DNA from 2 places in the Cellulosimicrobium sp. CpK407 genome. Region 2 is predicted to be linked to the other one. Evidence: predicted binding sites of a transcription regulator. Region 2 holds the regulator's gene; the other holds the start of a gene.
The links. Region 2 encodes Rex, which represses fermentation and respiration genes when NADH is low (regulators of the CRP and FNR family bind a similar motif). Its sites were predicted from a motif close to CTTGTGAANNNNTTCACAAG; they were not measured.
Positions count from the first base shown of each region.

Region 1: the regulator Rex is predicted to act here: its motif matches at 5,228-5,247, upstream of pflB (formate C-acetyltransferase).

Region 1 is NZ_JBGNYC010000031.1:19,732-26,813, forward strand. It holds gene ABWU78_RS13895 (GuaB1 family IMP dehydrogenase-related protein) at 1-1,129, opposite strand, end outside; gene dxs (1-deoxy-D-xylulose-5-phosphate synthase) at 1,333-3,246, shown strand; gene ABWU78_RS13905 (HAD family hydrolase) at 3,317-3,979, shown strand; gene ABWU78_RS13910 (carboxylate-amine ligase) at 4,021-5,118, opposite strand; gene pflB (formate C-acetyltransferase) at 5,499-7,082, shown strand, end outside.
Region 2 is NZ_JBGNYC010000038.1:8,104-15,185, forward strand. It holds gene resB (cytochrome c biogenesis protein ResB) at 1-1,127, opposite strand, end outside; gene ABWU78_RS15315 (cytochrome c biogenesis CcdA family protein) at 1,129-1,884, opposite strand; gene ABWU78_RS15320 (TlpA family protein disulfide reductase) at 1,992-2,624, opposite strand; gene ABWU78_RS15325 (histidine phosphatase family protein) at 2,752-3,423, opposite strand; gene ABWU78_RS15330 (MarR family winged helix-turn-helix transcriptional regulator) at 3,494-4,024, opposite strand; gene ABWU78_RS15335 (YceI family protein) at 4,197-4,748, shown strand; gene ABWU78_RS15340 (redox-sensing transcriptional repressor Rex) at 4,859-5,533, opposite strand; gene ABWU78_RS15345 (glutaredoxin family protein) at 5,592-5,885, opposite strand; gene ABWU78_RS15350 (HAD family hydrolase) at 5,946-6,827, shown strand; gene ABWU78_RS15355 (30S ribosomal protein bS22) at 7,018-7,082, opposite strand, start outside.

The DNA of each region.
Region 1 (7,082 bases), on a different contig from region 2:
GCAGGTCGCCGGGGGACTCGTACGTCCCCGCGAACCACGAGCCGATCATCACCTGCGAGGCGCCCGCGGCGAGCGCGAGGGCGACGTCGCGCGGGTGGCGCACGCCGCCGTCGGCCCAGACGTGCTTGCCGAGCTCGCGCGCCGCGGCGGCGCACTCCAGGACGGCGGAGAACTGCGGGCGCCCCACGGCGGTCATCATGCGCGTCGTGCACATCGCGCCCGGGCCGACGCCCACCTTGACGATGTCGGCACCCGCGGCGACGAGGTCGCGCACGCCGTCCGCGGTCACGACGTTGCCCGCGACCACGGGGACGTCCGGGCCGACGGAGCGCACGGCGTCGAGCGCCTGGAGCATCTTGGCCTGGTGGCCGTGCGCCGTGTCGACGACGAGCACGTCGACGCCGGCCGCCAGGAGCTCCTTGGCCTTGGCGGCGACGTCGCCGTTGATCCCGACGGCGGCTCCGACCCGCAGGCGGCCCGCTGCGTCGAGCGCGGGTGCGTAGACGGACGAGCGCAGCGCGCCCTTGCGCGTGAGGACGCCGACGAGCGCCCCGTCGCGCGTCACGGGCGCGACCTTGAGGCGCGCGCTGTGGAGCTGCTCGTAGGCCGCCTCGAGCCCGGCGCGACCGCCGTCGAGGACGGACGCGTCGAGGACGAGGGGGTCGGTGGTCATGACCTGGTGGACCTGGGTGAAGCGGTCGACGTCGGCGCAGTCGGCCTCCGTCACCACGCCCACGGGCCGGCCGTCGTCCACGACGACCGCCGCGCCGTGCGAGCGCTTGCCGATGAGGGTGAGCGCCGTGTGCACGGTGTCGTGCGGGCCCACGACCACGGGCGTCTCGATGACGGGGTCCTTGGACTTCACGTCGGCGACCACGTCGGCGACGACGTCGGTCGGCACGTCCTGCGGGATGATCGCGACGCCTCCGCGGCGCGAGACCGTCTCCGCCATGCGGCGGCCCGCGACGGCGGTCATGTTCGCGACGACGACGGGGATCGTGGTCCCCGTCCCGTCGGCGGAGGAGAGGTCGACGTCGAAGCGCGAGGCGACCTCGGAACGCGACGGGACGAGGAAGACGTCGCCGTACGTGAGGTCGGTCGCGGGGGACTGGCCGGGCAGGAAGCGCATGCCCCCATCCTACGAGGTCGGAGCTCGTCGTTGTCCGCAGTGCGGAAGTGAGATTCCACGAACGGGTGGTCCGTGCGCCGGGCGCCGGAGTGTGCGTCAATGGCGTGAAGGTCCCGTCGCCCCGCGCACCGCTGCGCAGGTCACCTGCCCGGACGGCCTAGAGTTGTCGGGCTGGTCGCACGGGAACGGAACGGAGCATCTGCATGAGCCTGCTTGGCACGATCACCTCGCCCGAGGACGTGCAACGGCTGACCCTCGAGCAGACGCGGGAGCTCGCCGGCGAGATCCGTGCGTTCCTCGTCGACTCGGTCTCGCGCACCGGCGGGCACCTCGGTCCGAACCTCGGGGTCGTCGAGCTCACGATCGCGATGCACCGCGTGTTCTCGTCGCCGACCGACACGTTCGTGTTCGACACGGGCCACCAGTCCTACGTGCACAAGCTCCTCACCGGGCGCCAGGACTTCTCCGCGCTGCGCAAGCAGGGCGGCCTGTCCGGCTACCCGTCGCGCGCCGAGTCCGACCACGACGTCGTCGAGAACTCGCACGCGTCGACCGCGCTCTCGTGGGGCGACGGCATCGCGAAGGCGAACGTCGTGCGCGGTCTTACCGACCGGCACGTCGTCGCGGTCATCGGCGACGGCGCCCTCACGGGCGGCATGGCCTGGGAGGCGCTGAACAACATCGCCGAGAGCCAGGACCGGCGCCTCGTCGTCGTGGTGAACGACAACGGTCGCTCCTACTCGCCGACCATCGGCGGGCTCGCGCACCACCTGTCGACGCTGCGCACCACGCACGGCTACGAGAGCTTCCTCCAGTGGGGCAAGCGCACCCTCAACCGGTCCGGCGCGCCGGGGCGGTTCGCGTACGAGTGGCTGCACGGCCTGAAGAAGGGCCTCAAGGACGTCGTCGCCCCGCAGGGCATGTTCGAGGACCTCGGCATCAAGTACGTCGGGCCCGTCGACGGGCACGACGTCGAGGCGATGGAGCACGCGCTGCGGCGGGCCAAGGCGTACGGGGCGCCCGTCATCGTGCACGCGATCACCGAGAAGGGCCGCGGCTACACGCCCGCCGAGCAGGACGTCGCCGACCGCTTCCACGCCGTCGGGAAGATCCACCCCGAGACCGGGCTCCCGGTCGCGCCATCGCGCTTCGGCTGGACGAGCGTCTTCGCGGACGAGATCGTCCAGATCGGCCGCCGCCGCTCCGACGTCGTCGCGATCACGGCGGCGATGCTCGAGCCGGTGGGCCTCAAGCCGTTCGCTCAGGCCTTCCCCGAGCGCACGTTCGACGTCGGGATCGCCGAGCAGCACGCCGCCACGTCCGCCGCGGGCATGGCGTTCGCGGGCCTGCACCCCGTCGTCGCCGTCTACGCGACGTTCCTCAACCGCGCGTTCGACCAGGTCCTCATGGACGTGGCGCTGCACAAGGCCGGCGTGACGTTCGTGCTCGACCGCGCCGGGATCACGGGCGACGACGGCGCGAGCCACAACGGCATGTGGGACATGGCGATGCTGCGCATCGTGCCGGGCCTGCGGCTCGCCGCGCCGCGCGACGAGGAGACGCTGCGGACGGCGCTGCGCGAGGCCGTGGACGTGGACGACGCCCCGACGGTCGTGCGCTACCCGAAGGGGGCGCTCGGGGACGCGCTGCCCGCCGTCGACACGGTGGACGGCGTGGACCTGCTCGCCGTGCCGGACGACGCGCCGAAGATCGCTCCGCAGGGTGCGGCCCCCCGCGCCCGGGTCCTGATCGTCGGCCCCGGGTCCATGGCGCGTGTCGCGCTCGACGCGGCGCAGACGCTCACGGCCCACGGCGTCGACGTCACCGTCGCGTCCCCCACGTGGGTCCTGCCGATGCCGAGCGCGCTCGTCAAGCTCGCCGGCGAGCACGACCTCGTCGTGAGCGTCGAGGACGGCGTCGCCGACGGCGGCGTGGGCGCGCTCCTCGCGCAGCGCTCGCTCGAGGGCGGCGTCCGCACGCCCGTGCACGCGCTCGGCCTGCCCGCGCAGTTCCTCGACCACGCGACCCGGGACCAGGTGGCCTCGGCGTACCGGCTCACGCCGGCCGACGTCGCGCGCGACGTGCTGGACGCGCTCGCGGCACTCACCCGCGGCTGAGTCGTCGGAGCGAGGGCGATCGTCGCGGACGTCTCGGCGGTGCGGGGGTCGTCCGGGCTAGGGTCCAGGCGTGATCTGGCTCCTCGACCTCGACAACACGCTCGTCGGCCGCGACGACGCGTTCGCCGCCTGGGCGGCCGACGCCGTCGCCCACGCCGGTCGCGACGCGTCCGACCTCGCGGCGATCGTCGCGGCCGACCAGGGCGGGTTCGCCGTCAAGACCGACGTGGCGCGCGTCATCGTCGACCGCCTCGGCTGGGACGAGGACCTGCCCGCCGCGGTCGACCGCTTCCGCGCCGGCATCCTCGACCACGTGCGCGCGTACGACGGCGTGCTCGACCTGCTCGACGCCCTGCGCGTCGACGGCGACCTGGTGGTCGTGGTGACGAACGGGACGTCCCCCCAGCAGCGCGGCAAGCTCGCCCGCTGCGGGGTCGGGGCGCACGTCGACGCCGTCGTCGTGTCCGGCGAGGAGGGCGTCGACAAGCCCGACCCGCGGCTCCTCGAGATCGCGCTGGACCGCGTCGGTGCGGCCGATGCGGACCGCGCACAGGTCTGGATGGTCGGGGACGCGGCGCACGCCGACGTCGCCGCCGGCCGGGCCGCCGGCACGCGCACCGGCTGGGTCTCCCACGGGCGCCCATGGACGGACGGGCCGCTGCCGGACGTCCTGGGGGCGACGGTGCACGACGTCGTCGCCCGCGCCCGCGCGGCGGCCCTCACCGCGCCGTAGCGAGCGCCGGGGCACCCGGCCACGGGCGCCCCGGCGGGGCGTCAGGAGTGCGTGACCTCGACCGCCTGCTCGACGACCGCACGCAGGTCCCCGCCGGACGCCGCGTGCCACGCGCGCTGGCGCTGGGCGCCGTTCCCGCCGGACCAGAGGCGTCCGAGGAGCTCCGTCACGGCGTCGAGGTCGCCCGCGTCGACGAGGGCGTCCCGCACGTGCGCGACGAGCTGTCCGACGACGTCGTGCGCCGGGGCGGGACGCCAGGTGAGCGGCGAAACGAGGTCCTCCTCGAGGCCCGAGCGCCCGGCGCGCCACGACGCGGTCCGCAGGATCTCGGGGCGGAGCTCCGGGGGCGCGACGCCGTCCGCGGCCTCGCGCGCCGCGGTCTCGACGAGGCCGCGGCTGAGGGCCGCGAGGAGCGTCGCCGTGTCGGGGTCGAGGCACACGTCGGCGACGCGGATCTCGACGGTCGGGTAGCGCGACGAGAGCCGCGCGTCGAAGTAGACCATGTTCTCGTCGAGGATCGTCCCGGTCGCGACGAGGCCGTCGACCGCCGCGCGGTACGCCTCGGGCGTCCCGAACGCGCGGGTCGGGCCCGACGTCGGCCAGCGGGACCAGACCTGGGACCGGAAGCTCGCGTACCCGCTGTCCTGGCCCTGCCAGAACGGGGAGTTGGTGCTCAGCGCGAGGAGCGTGGAGAGCCACGGCCCGATGCGGTCGAGGACGGTGACCCCCTCGGCGTCGTCCGCGACGGCGACGTGCACGTGGCACCCGCTCGTGAGCTGCTCGCGCGCCGTGAGGCCGAACGCGGCGCGGGCCTCGAGATAGCGCAGGCGGGAGACGGTGGTGCCCTCGAAGGGCAGGGGCGAGGTGGAGAGCGCGGCGACCCGGGCGCCGACGCGGTCCGCGGCCTCCTGGGCGCGCTGCCGTCCCGCGCGGATCTCCGTCGCGAGGTCGTCGAGCTCGCGACGCGGGTGGGTCGCGGTCTCGAGCTGCTCCTCCATGAACTCCGACTCGAGCGAGCCGGTCCCGCCGCCCTTCTCGTCGGTGCCCGACGCCTCCAGGGCCTCCGCGGCCCGGGCGACCGGATGGCCGTCGTCGCCGACGAGCAGGAACTCTTCCTCGACCCCTACGGTGCGCTTCACCCGGGCAGTCTCACACGGAAGCCGCGAGCACGTCGGGCGGGCGTGTGACGTGCGTCCGTGTCGTGCGTCACGGGCGCGTGCCGCCGCGGTCGTGCCCGGGTCCCGAGGGCTTGTGAAGGTCATCACAAGGGGTGGTCCCGACAGGGTGCGAGGGGCGAGGGAACCGCGAGATCCCGCGGTTCCTGCGGGGTCCCGCCCGGCTCGGGACCTAGGTCCCCGGACGGCCCGAAACCCCTCCGCGCGACGCCGCGCGAACCTAGCCTGGAGGTGGCGAAGGAGCCCGTCGGAACCTCGACCGAGGGCCTCCACCCGAGGCCCCCGCGAGGCCGGCGGGTCCGGCCGGCGCGCGGACCCGCGCGTCAGGCACGAGGGAGGTCCAGATGACCAGCGTTTCCGAGGCACCCGGCACGACGAGCGGCGGCCGCGCGGTGGAGGGCGGCGTCGACGCGCAGCACGACACCGCGCACGTCCCCGCGTGGGAGGGCTTCACCGACGGCCCGTGGCGCGACACGGTCGACGTGCGCGACTTCATCCAGCGCAACTACCGCCCGTACACGGGCGACGCGTCGTTCCTCGCCGGGCCCACGGAGCGCACGACGGGGATCTGGGACACGCTGTCCGCGATGTTCCCCGAGGAGCGCGAGATGGGGATCTACGACGTCGACCCCCACACGCCCGCGGGGATCACGGCGCACGCCCCGGGCTACATCGACAAGGCGCACGAGGTGATCGTCGGCCTGCAGACCGACGCCCCGCTCAAGCGCGCGATCATGCCGAACGGCGGCTGGCGCATGGTCGAGGGCGCGCTGCAGACCTACGGCTACGAGGTCGACGAGACCCTGAAGAAGGTCTTCACCGAGTACCGCAAGACCCACAACCAGGGCGTGTTCGACGTCTACCCGCCGAACGTGCGCGCGGCCCGCAGCTCGCACATCATCACGGGCCTGCCCGACGCCTACGGCCGCGGCCGGATCATCGGCGACTACCGCCGCGTCGCGCTCTACGGCGTCGACGCCCTGACCGCCGCGAAGAAGCTCGACAAGCTCGGTCTCGACACGCAGCCGTTCAGCGAGCAGGTCGTGCGCGAGCGCGAGGAGCACGCGGAGCAGATCCGTGCGCTGGGCGAGCTCAAGGAGATGGCGGCCGAGTACGGCTACGACATCTCCGGCCCCGCGACGTCGGCGCGCGAGGCCGTCCAGTGGCTCTACTTCGCCTACCTCGCCGCGGTGAAGGAGCAGAACGGCGCCGCGATGTCGCTCGGCCGCACGTCGACCTTCCTCGACGTGTTCATCGACCGCGACCTCGAGGCCGGACGCATCACGGAGTCCGAGGCGCAGGAGATCATCGACGACTTCGTCATCAAGCTGCGCATCGTGCGGTTCCTGCGCACGCCCGAGTACGACTCCCTGTTCTCCGGCGACCCGACGTGGGTCACCGAGACGATCGGCGGCATGGGCGAGGACGGGCGCCCGCTCGTCACGAAGAACTCGTTCCGGTTCCTCCAGACGCTCTACAACCTCGGCCCGGCCCCCGAGCCGAACATGACGGTGTTCTGGAGCCCGGCGCTGCCGCAGGGCTTCAAGGACTACTGCGCGCAGGTCTCGATCGACACCTCGGCCGTGCAGTACGAGTCGGACGAGCTCATCCGCCAGCACTGGGGCGACGACGCGGCGATCGCGTGCTGCGTGTCCCCGATGCGCGTCGGCAAGCAGATGCAGTTCTTCGGCGCTCGCGTGAACCTCGCCAAGACGCTGCTCTACGCGATCAACGGCGGGCGCGACGAGATCTCCGGCAAGCAGGTCTCGCCGGTGGCGGCTCCCGTCGAGGGCGACGTGCTCGACTTCGACGACGTCATGGCGAGGTTCGACGCGACGATGGACTGGCTCGCCGAGACGTACGTCGAGGCGCTCAACTGCATCCACTGGTCGCACGACAAGTACGCGTACGAGCGCATCGAGATGGCG
Region 2 (7,082 bases):
GCCACCTCGCCGTCGGCGTCGTGCACCGTGACCTCGGGCGCGAACCCGTTGCCCTGGAGGTAGATCTTGGCGCCGCCCGCGGTGAGCGGGTGGTTGACCTTGATGGTCTCCTCGTGGGACTCGCCGTCGGGGTCGCGCACGGTGACCGTCGCGGTGAAGTCGCGCGACTGCGCGAACGCGACGGAGTCCTGGGCGAACTCCGACTCGAACGCGTCGAGCGTCATCGAGAACGGCACGAGCGACGACGGCCGGAACCACGCGCCGTTCTCGAACGTGTCGTAGTCGACGACCGCGTTCGCGAACCCCCGGCCCTCCGTGACGATCGCCTGGCCGCGGTAGTGCAGGAGCTGGCCCGTCGCGACGGCGACCAGGAGGCCGACGAGAGACAGGTGGAACAGCAGGTTGCCGGTCTCGCGCACGTAGCCGCGCTCGGCGGACACCGTCCGTGCCGCGGGCCGCGCGGCGGCACGGCCCCGCGCCGGGGCGGCCTCCTCGGCGCCCGTGTCGACGCGGAACGTCGGCAGCCAGCGGAGCCGGCCGCGCAGGTGGCTGCTCGCCGCCGCGACGACCTCGTCCGGAGAGGCGTCGGTGACGGCGCGCGCCTGCGCGGGGAAGCGGTCGAAGCGTCGCGGCGTGCGCGGGGGCCGCGTGCGCAGCGCCTGCCAGTGCGCCTTGGTCCGCGGCAGGATGCAGCCGACGAGCGAGACGAACAGCAGGATGTAGATCGCGGAGAACCACACCGAGGCATAGACGTCGAAGAAGCCGAGCCGGTCGAGCCACTCCCCCGTCGTCGGGTTCTCCTGCAGGTACCGCAGCACGGCCGCCGGGTCCTGGGGGCGCTGCGGCAGGACGGAGCCGGGCACCGCTGCGACCGCGAGCAGCATGAGGAGCATGAGCGCGACGCGCATGCTCGTGAGCTGCCGCCACGTCCAGCGCAGCGTGCCGCGCCACCCGAGCCTCGGGAGCGCCGGGCCGCCGTCGCCTCCCGCGCCGCCCCCGCCACCCGACGGCGTCCGGTCACCCGGGCCGTCGCCCGCGGAGAACGCGTCGTCGATGCCCTCGGGGCGGTAGCCCGTCGGCGTCGGACGCTCTTCTGATCTCTCGGCCTGGCCGGTCCGCTCGGTCATCTCACACCACCGTCACGTAGCCGTCGATCCAGCCCTGCATGGTCGTCGTCCACGTCGTCCACAGGCCCGTGACCAGCGCGAGGCCGATGAGCACGAGCAGCCCGCCGCCGATCCGCATGATCGCGAGGCGGTGCCGGCGCAGGAAGCCGAGCATGCGCTGCGAGCTCTGGAGCCCGAGCGCGATGAGCAGGAACGGCACGCCGAGACCGAGGCAGTAGGCGACCCCGAGGACCGCGCCACGGCCCGCCGAGGCCTCGTTCAGCGACAGCGACTGCACGGCGACGAGCGTCGGACCGAGGCACGGCGTCCAGCCGAGCCCGAACACGATGCCGAGCAGCGGCGCTCCCCACAGCCCCGCCTGAGGGCTCAGGTGCAGGCGCCGCTCGCGCTGGAGGAACGGGACCGCCCCCATGAAGGCGAGCCCCATGAGGATGACGACCACGCCCAGGACGCGAGTGATGACGTCCTCCCAGCGGACCAGGTGCACGCCGACCGCGCCGGCGGCGACCATCAGCGCGACGAACACGAGCGTGAAGCCGGCGACGAAGAGCCCGACGCCCGCGAGGACGCGGCCGCGGCTCGGCGCCGCGACCCGCGTGGCCGTCGTCGTCCCTCCGGACGCGCCACGCCCGCTCCCGGCGTTCGCCGCGGCCATGCCCGAGACGTACCCGACGTAGCCGGGCACGAGCGGCAGCACGCACGGCGAGGCGAAGGAGACGAGCCCCGCCAGGATCGCCACCGGGACCGCCAGCAGCATCGACCCGCTCCAGACCGTCGCGGCGAACGTGTCGCCGACGCTCGTCGCGGCGGCGGGGAGCGCGGCGGCCGGGACGGTGGCGGCGAGGGACGCGAGGGTGACCACGGTCAGCCGGCCGCCTCGTCCTCGGCGAGCACGTCGTCGACGAGCGCGTTCAGGGTCGAGCCCTCGGCGAGCCCGATGACGCGTGCCGCGACGCGGCCCTCGCGGTCGAGCACGACCGTCGACGGGACCGCCTGGAGCGGCACCGTGCCGGAGAGCGCCGCGACGACCTCCCCGCTGCGGTCGTCGATCGACGGGTACGGCACCTCGAACCGGCGCTGGAACGCCTGCGCGGCCCCGGCCTCGTCCGTCGTGTTGATGCCGAGCACCTGCACGCCGTCGTCGGCGCGGTCGTTCGCGAGGGCCACGAGGTCGGGCGCCTCGGCGCGGCACGGCGCGCACGCGGCGTACCAGGTGTTGAGCACGACCACGTCGCCCAGCCAGGCGCTCGTGTCGACCGGCTCGCCCTCGTAGTCGGTGCCGGTGAGCGCGACGACGTCGCCCCGCTCGCCCGCGTCCCAGGTGCGGACCGAGCCGTCGCCGGAGACGTAGCCCTGCCCCACGACGTCCGTCGTCGCGCCGGAGTCCTGGGCGCACGCCGCGAGGCCGAGCGTCGCGGCGAGCACGACGCCCGCGGTCAGCACGCGGCGGACGGGCGGGAGGGCGCGCGCGGCACGCGCGCGCGAGCTGGCGGTCACAGCGGCATCACGGGAGGCACCCTGCCCGGGGTTCCTGGACGCCACCTGGGAGACGTGACCTCCGCCACTCCCGAACGGGACGGTTCGGGCGTCCGGACGGCGACGACTGCGCGAGACATGACCGACGTCACGCCCCCGCGACGGTCGCGGCGCCCGGGAGGAGGTCGGCGACCGGCTCGGAGTAGTGCAGGCCGACGAGGCGGTCGTCCTCGAAGTGCAGCGACGTGAGCGACGCGAGCGAGCACTGCCGCTTGCGCGGGTCGTGCCACAGGCGGCGGTTCTCGAAGCTCAGGCGCGTGAGCCACACGGGGAGCTGGTGGCTCACGAGGAGCGCCTCGTGGCCCGCGGCCTTGTCCCGGGCGTCGGCGACCGCGGCGCGCATGCGCGCGACCTGCTCGGTGTACGGCTCGCCCCAGGACGGCCGGAACGGGTTCCACAGGAAGCGCCAGTGCTGCGGGTGGCGCAGCGACCCGTCCCCGACGCCGAAGGTCATGCCCTCGAAGTGGTTCGCGGCCTCGATGAGCCGGTCGTCGGTGCCGAGCTCGAGCCCGAACGCCTCGGCGGCGGGCGTCGCCGTCTCCTGGGCGCGCTGGAGCGGCGACGCGACGACGACGGCGAGGTCCGCGCGGGGGCGGGACGCGCCGTCGGGCCCGGGCTCGCCCGCGAGGTGCGCGGCGACGCGGCGGGCCATCTCGTGGCCTCGCTCGGAGAGGTGGTAGCCGGGGATGCGGCCGTAGAGGACGCCGTCGGGGTTGTGGACCTCGCCGTGGCGCAGGAGGTGGACGATGGTGGAGACCATGCGCACCAGTGTCCCGCACTCCCGGCCCTGACCGGCACCCGCGGGCCGGCGGCTCCCGGAGCGACCCGGGTCAGGAGTCGCGGTCGGCCTTGCACGCCTCGGCGACGGCCGCCATCGCCTCGCCGAGCGCCCGGAACTGCTCCGGCGTGAGCACGTCGACCATGAACCGGCGCACGGCGGCCACGTGGGCGGGAGCCGACGCCACGAGGACGCGGTAGCCCTCGGTCGTCATCTCGCAGTTGACCCCGCGGCGGTCGCCCGTGCTCGCCGAGCGCCGGACCAGGCCGCGTGCCTCCATGCGCGCCACGGTGTGGGTCACGCGGCTGCGGGACCGGGCGAGCCCGTCGGCGAGGGCGGACATCCGCAGCGTGTGGTCCGGGCTCTCCGAGAGCCGCACCAGCAGCTCGTACTCGTTGAGCGACACGTCCGACCGCTCCTCGTGGTCGCGCCCCAGCGACTCGATGAAGCGCACGGTCCCGTCGAGGTAGGCGCGCCACAGGCGCTGCTGCTCGGCGTCGAGCCAGCGCGGCTCCGCGCTCGCGGCCGCGGTGGTCCCGCGGGCGGTCGTCGTCAGCTGGTGGTCGACGTCGTTGCTGGTCATGGGTCCTCGGGCGCTGGCGGACGGGGGCGGGTTCAGGGGTGGAACCTCGCCGAACATTGTTCCACCTCACCGGGAATAGACGGATCACCCCCTGCTGTTGATACGCTCGTACGAAGTTGAACCTTCAACCAAGTTCGGTCCCCCGGGACCCTCGACCCCTTCAGGAGCACCCATGGCCACGCCGCTGCCCGCCGGGCTCAACGCCGGTACCTACGCCCTCGACTCGTCCCACTCGCAGGCGGCCTTCACGGTCCGCCACGCCGGCATCTCCAAGGTGCGCGGCACGCTCGCCATCACGGCCGGCACCATCACCGTGGGCGACGACCTCGAGTCGACCTCCGTGACCGCCGAGCTCGACGCCGCGTCCGTGAGCACGGGCGACGCGAACCGCGACAACCACCTGCGCAGCGCGGACTTCTGGGACGCCGAGAACAAGCCGACGTGGACCTTCGCGTCGACCAGCATCTCCGGCGACGGCGACGACTTCGTCGTGGCGGGCGACCTGACCATCAACGGCGTGACCAAGCCGGTCGAGCTCGAGACCGAGTTCGCGGGCACCGCGACCGACCCGTTCGGCAACGCGCGCGCCGGGTTCGAGGCGACCACGGAGATCTCCCGCAAGGAGTTCGGCCTCACCTGGAACGCCGCGCTCGAGACCGGCGGCGTGCTCGTGGGCGACAAGATCAAGATCGCCCTCGACGTCTCGGCCATCAAGCAGGCCTGACGACCGGCTCCCGGGACACTCTTCCCCGGTACCGTTCCCCGAAACACTGCACCCCCGGCAGGGGTGCCGCCCCGAGGGGCCGCGTGCGCGAGCACGCGGCCCCTCGTCGTTCAGCGGTCCTGCGCCTCGGCGAGCGCGCGCGCCTGGGAGTGGAACGCGAGGATCTGCAGCTCGCTGCCGACGTCCACGCCGCGCACGTCGACGTCCGCGGGCACCTGCAGCGCACGCGGCGCGAAGTTGAGGATCTCCCGCACGCCCGCCGCCACGACCCGGTCCGCGACGGACTGCGCGTGCGCCGCCGGCGTCGCGAGGACCACGATCGACACCTTCTCCCGCGCCACGACCTCCTCCAGCGCGTCGACGTGCTCGACGACGAGGCCCGCCGCCCGCGTGCCCACGACCTCCGGCGACGCGTCGAGGAGCGCCGCGACGTGGAAGCCCCGCTGCTCGTACCCCGAGTAGTTCGCGAGCGCGTGCCCCAGGTTGCCGATCCCGACGATCGCGATGCGGTGCTCGTCCACGAGCCCCAGCGCCTCGGTGATGTACTGCGCGAGCGAGTCCACGTCGTAGCCCACGCCGCGCGTGCCGAACGAGCCCAGGAACGACAGGTCCTTGCGGAGCTGCGCCGGACCGACGCCGGAGAGCTCGGCGAGCTCGACCGACGACGTCGTCGCGACGCCCCGCGCCACCAGGTCGCGCAGCGCCCGCAGGTAGGACGGGAGCCGCGCCACCGTCGCGCTCGGGATACCCGGCGCCGTCACCTCACCGACTACCTGCTCAGCCACCCGTCACCCCGTCGTCCTGGGACCGTCCTCGTCGACGGTCGCGCTCCACCGGGAGGAATCATCCCAGGTCCGCGCGCGCCGTCGAAATCCGACCCACCGCGCGGGCGAGCCGGCGGGCGTCCACGCGCCAGAACCCCTGCTGCACGCCGCCGACCGTCACGACCGGGACGTACTCGCCGTACTGCTCGCGCAGCGCCGGGTCCGCGTCCGGCGCGTCCACGTCCACCTCCGCCCACGCGACGCTCGCCTCGGCGCACACCGCCGCGACGACGGCGCGCGCGTCGTCGCACAGGTGGCACCCCGCTCGGCCGTAGAGGAGGACGGGAGGGGCCGGCGCGTCGGAGGTGCTCACGCCTCCCAGGGTACGAGGACGCGGCCCCGGGCCGAGCGCGGGACCGCCTAGAGTGGGGACATGGCGACGTCTTCCGGTCCGGGCCCCGTCCCGACCCCCGGGTCGACCGCCTCCGAGGCCGCGCCCGACGCCGGCCGCACACCCCCCGCACCCGCGCACCGCACCGCCGCGTTCTTCGACGTGGACAACACGATCATCCGCGGCGCGTCGTCGTTCCACCTCGCCCGCGCGCTGTACCAGCGGGAGTTCTTCTCGACGCTCGACATCGTGCGCTTCGCCGTGCACCAGGCGCGCTACCTCCTGTTCGGCGAGAACAAGCAGCAGATCGACCGCATCCGGTCCCGCGCGCTCGCCCTCATCGCGGGTCGCTCCGTCGCCGAGGTCACCGCGATCGGGGAGGAGGTCTACGACACCGTCCTCTCGCTGCGCATCTACCCCGGCACGCGCCGCCTGCTCGACGAGCACCTCGCCGCCGGTCACCAGGTGTGGCTCGTCTCCGCGACCCCGGTCGAGATCGGGGAGCTCATCGCCCGCCGGCTCGGGACGACCGGCGCCCTCGGCACCGTCGCCGAGCACGAGGACGGCTTCTACACCGGCCGCCTCGTGGGCGACATGATGCACGGCCGCGCCAAGGCCGCCGGGGTGCGCGCGCTCGCCGAGCGCGAGGACATCGACCTCGACGCGTCCTACGCCTACGGCGACTCGCTCAACGACGTGACGATGATGGAGGCCGTGGGGCACCCGTGCCCCATCAACCCCGACGCCCGCCTGCGCCGCCACGCGCAGGACGTCGGCTGGCCCATCCGCGAGTTCCGCGGCCGACGCCGTCGCGTCGCCCGCAGCAGCGTCCGCACCGCGAGCTGGGCCGGCGCCGCCTGGGCCGCCGCCCTCGTCCTGCGCTCCGTCCGCCGCGCCGTCGACCGCCGCATCTCGCGCCTCTGACCACCCCGCTCCCCCGAGCCGGCGCCCTCGCCCCCGCCCCCGCCCCCGCGAGAGAGAACCCTGGTCCCGCGAGGTAGAGGCCTGGTAGGCCAGGGCTCCACCTCGCGTGATCGTCCGAGACGCGTCGAGCCCGGTCCCTCGGGAGGGGCCGGGCTCGACGGCGGGTCGGCGCGTCAGGACGCGCGCGACGTCACTTCTTGTTGCGACGCTGGTGACGCGTCTTGCGAAGCAGCTTGCGGTGCTTCTTCTTGGCCA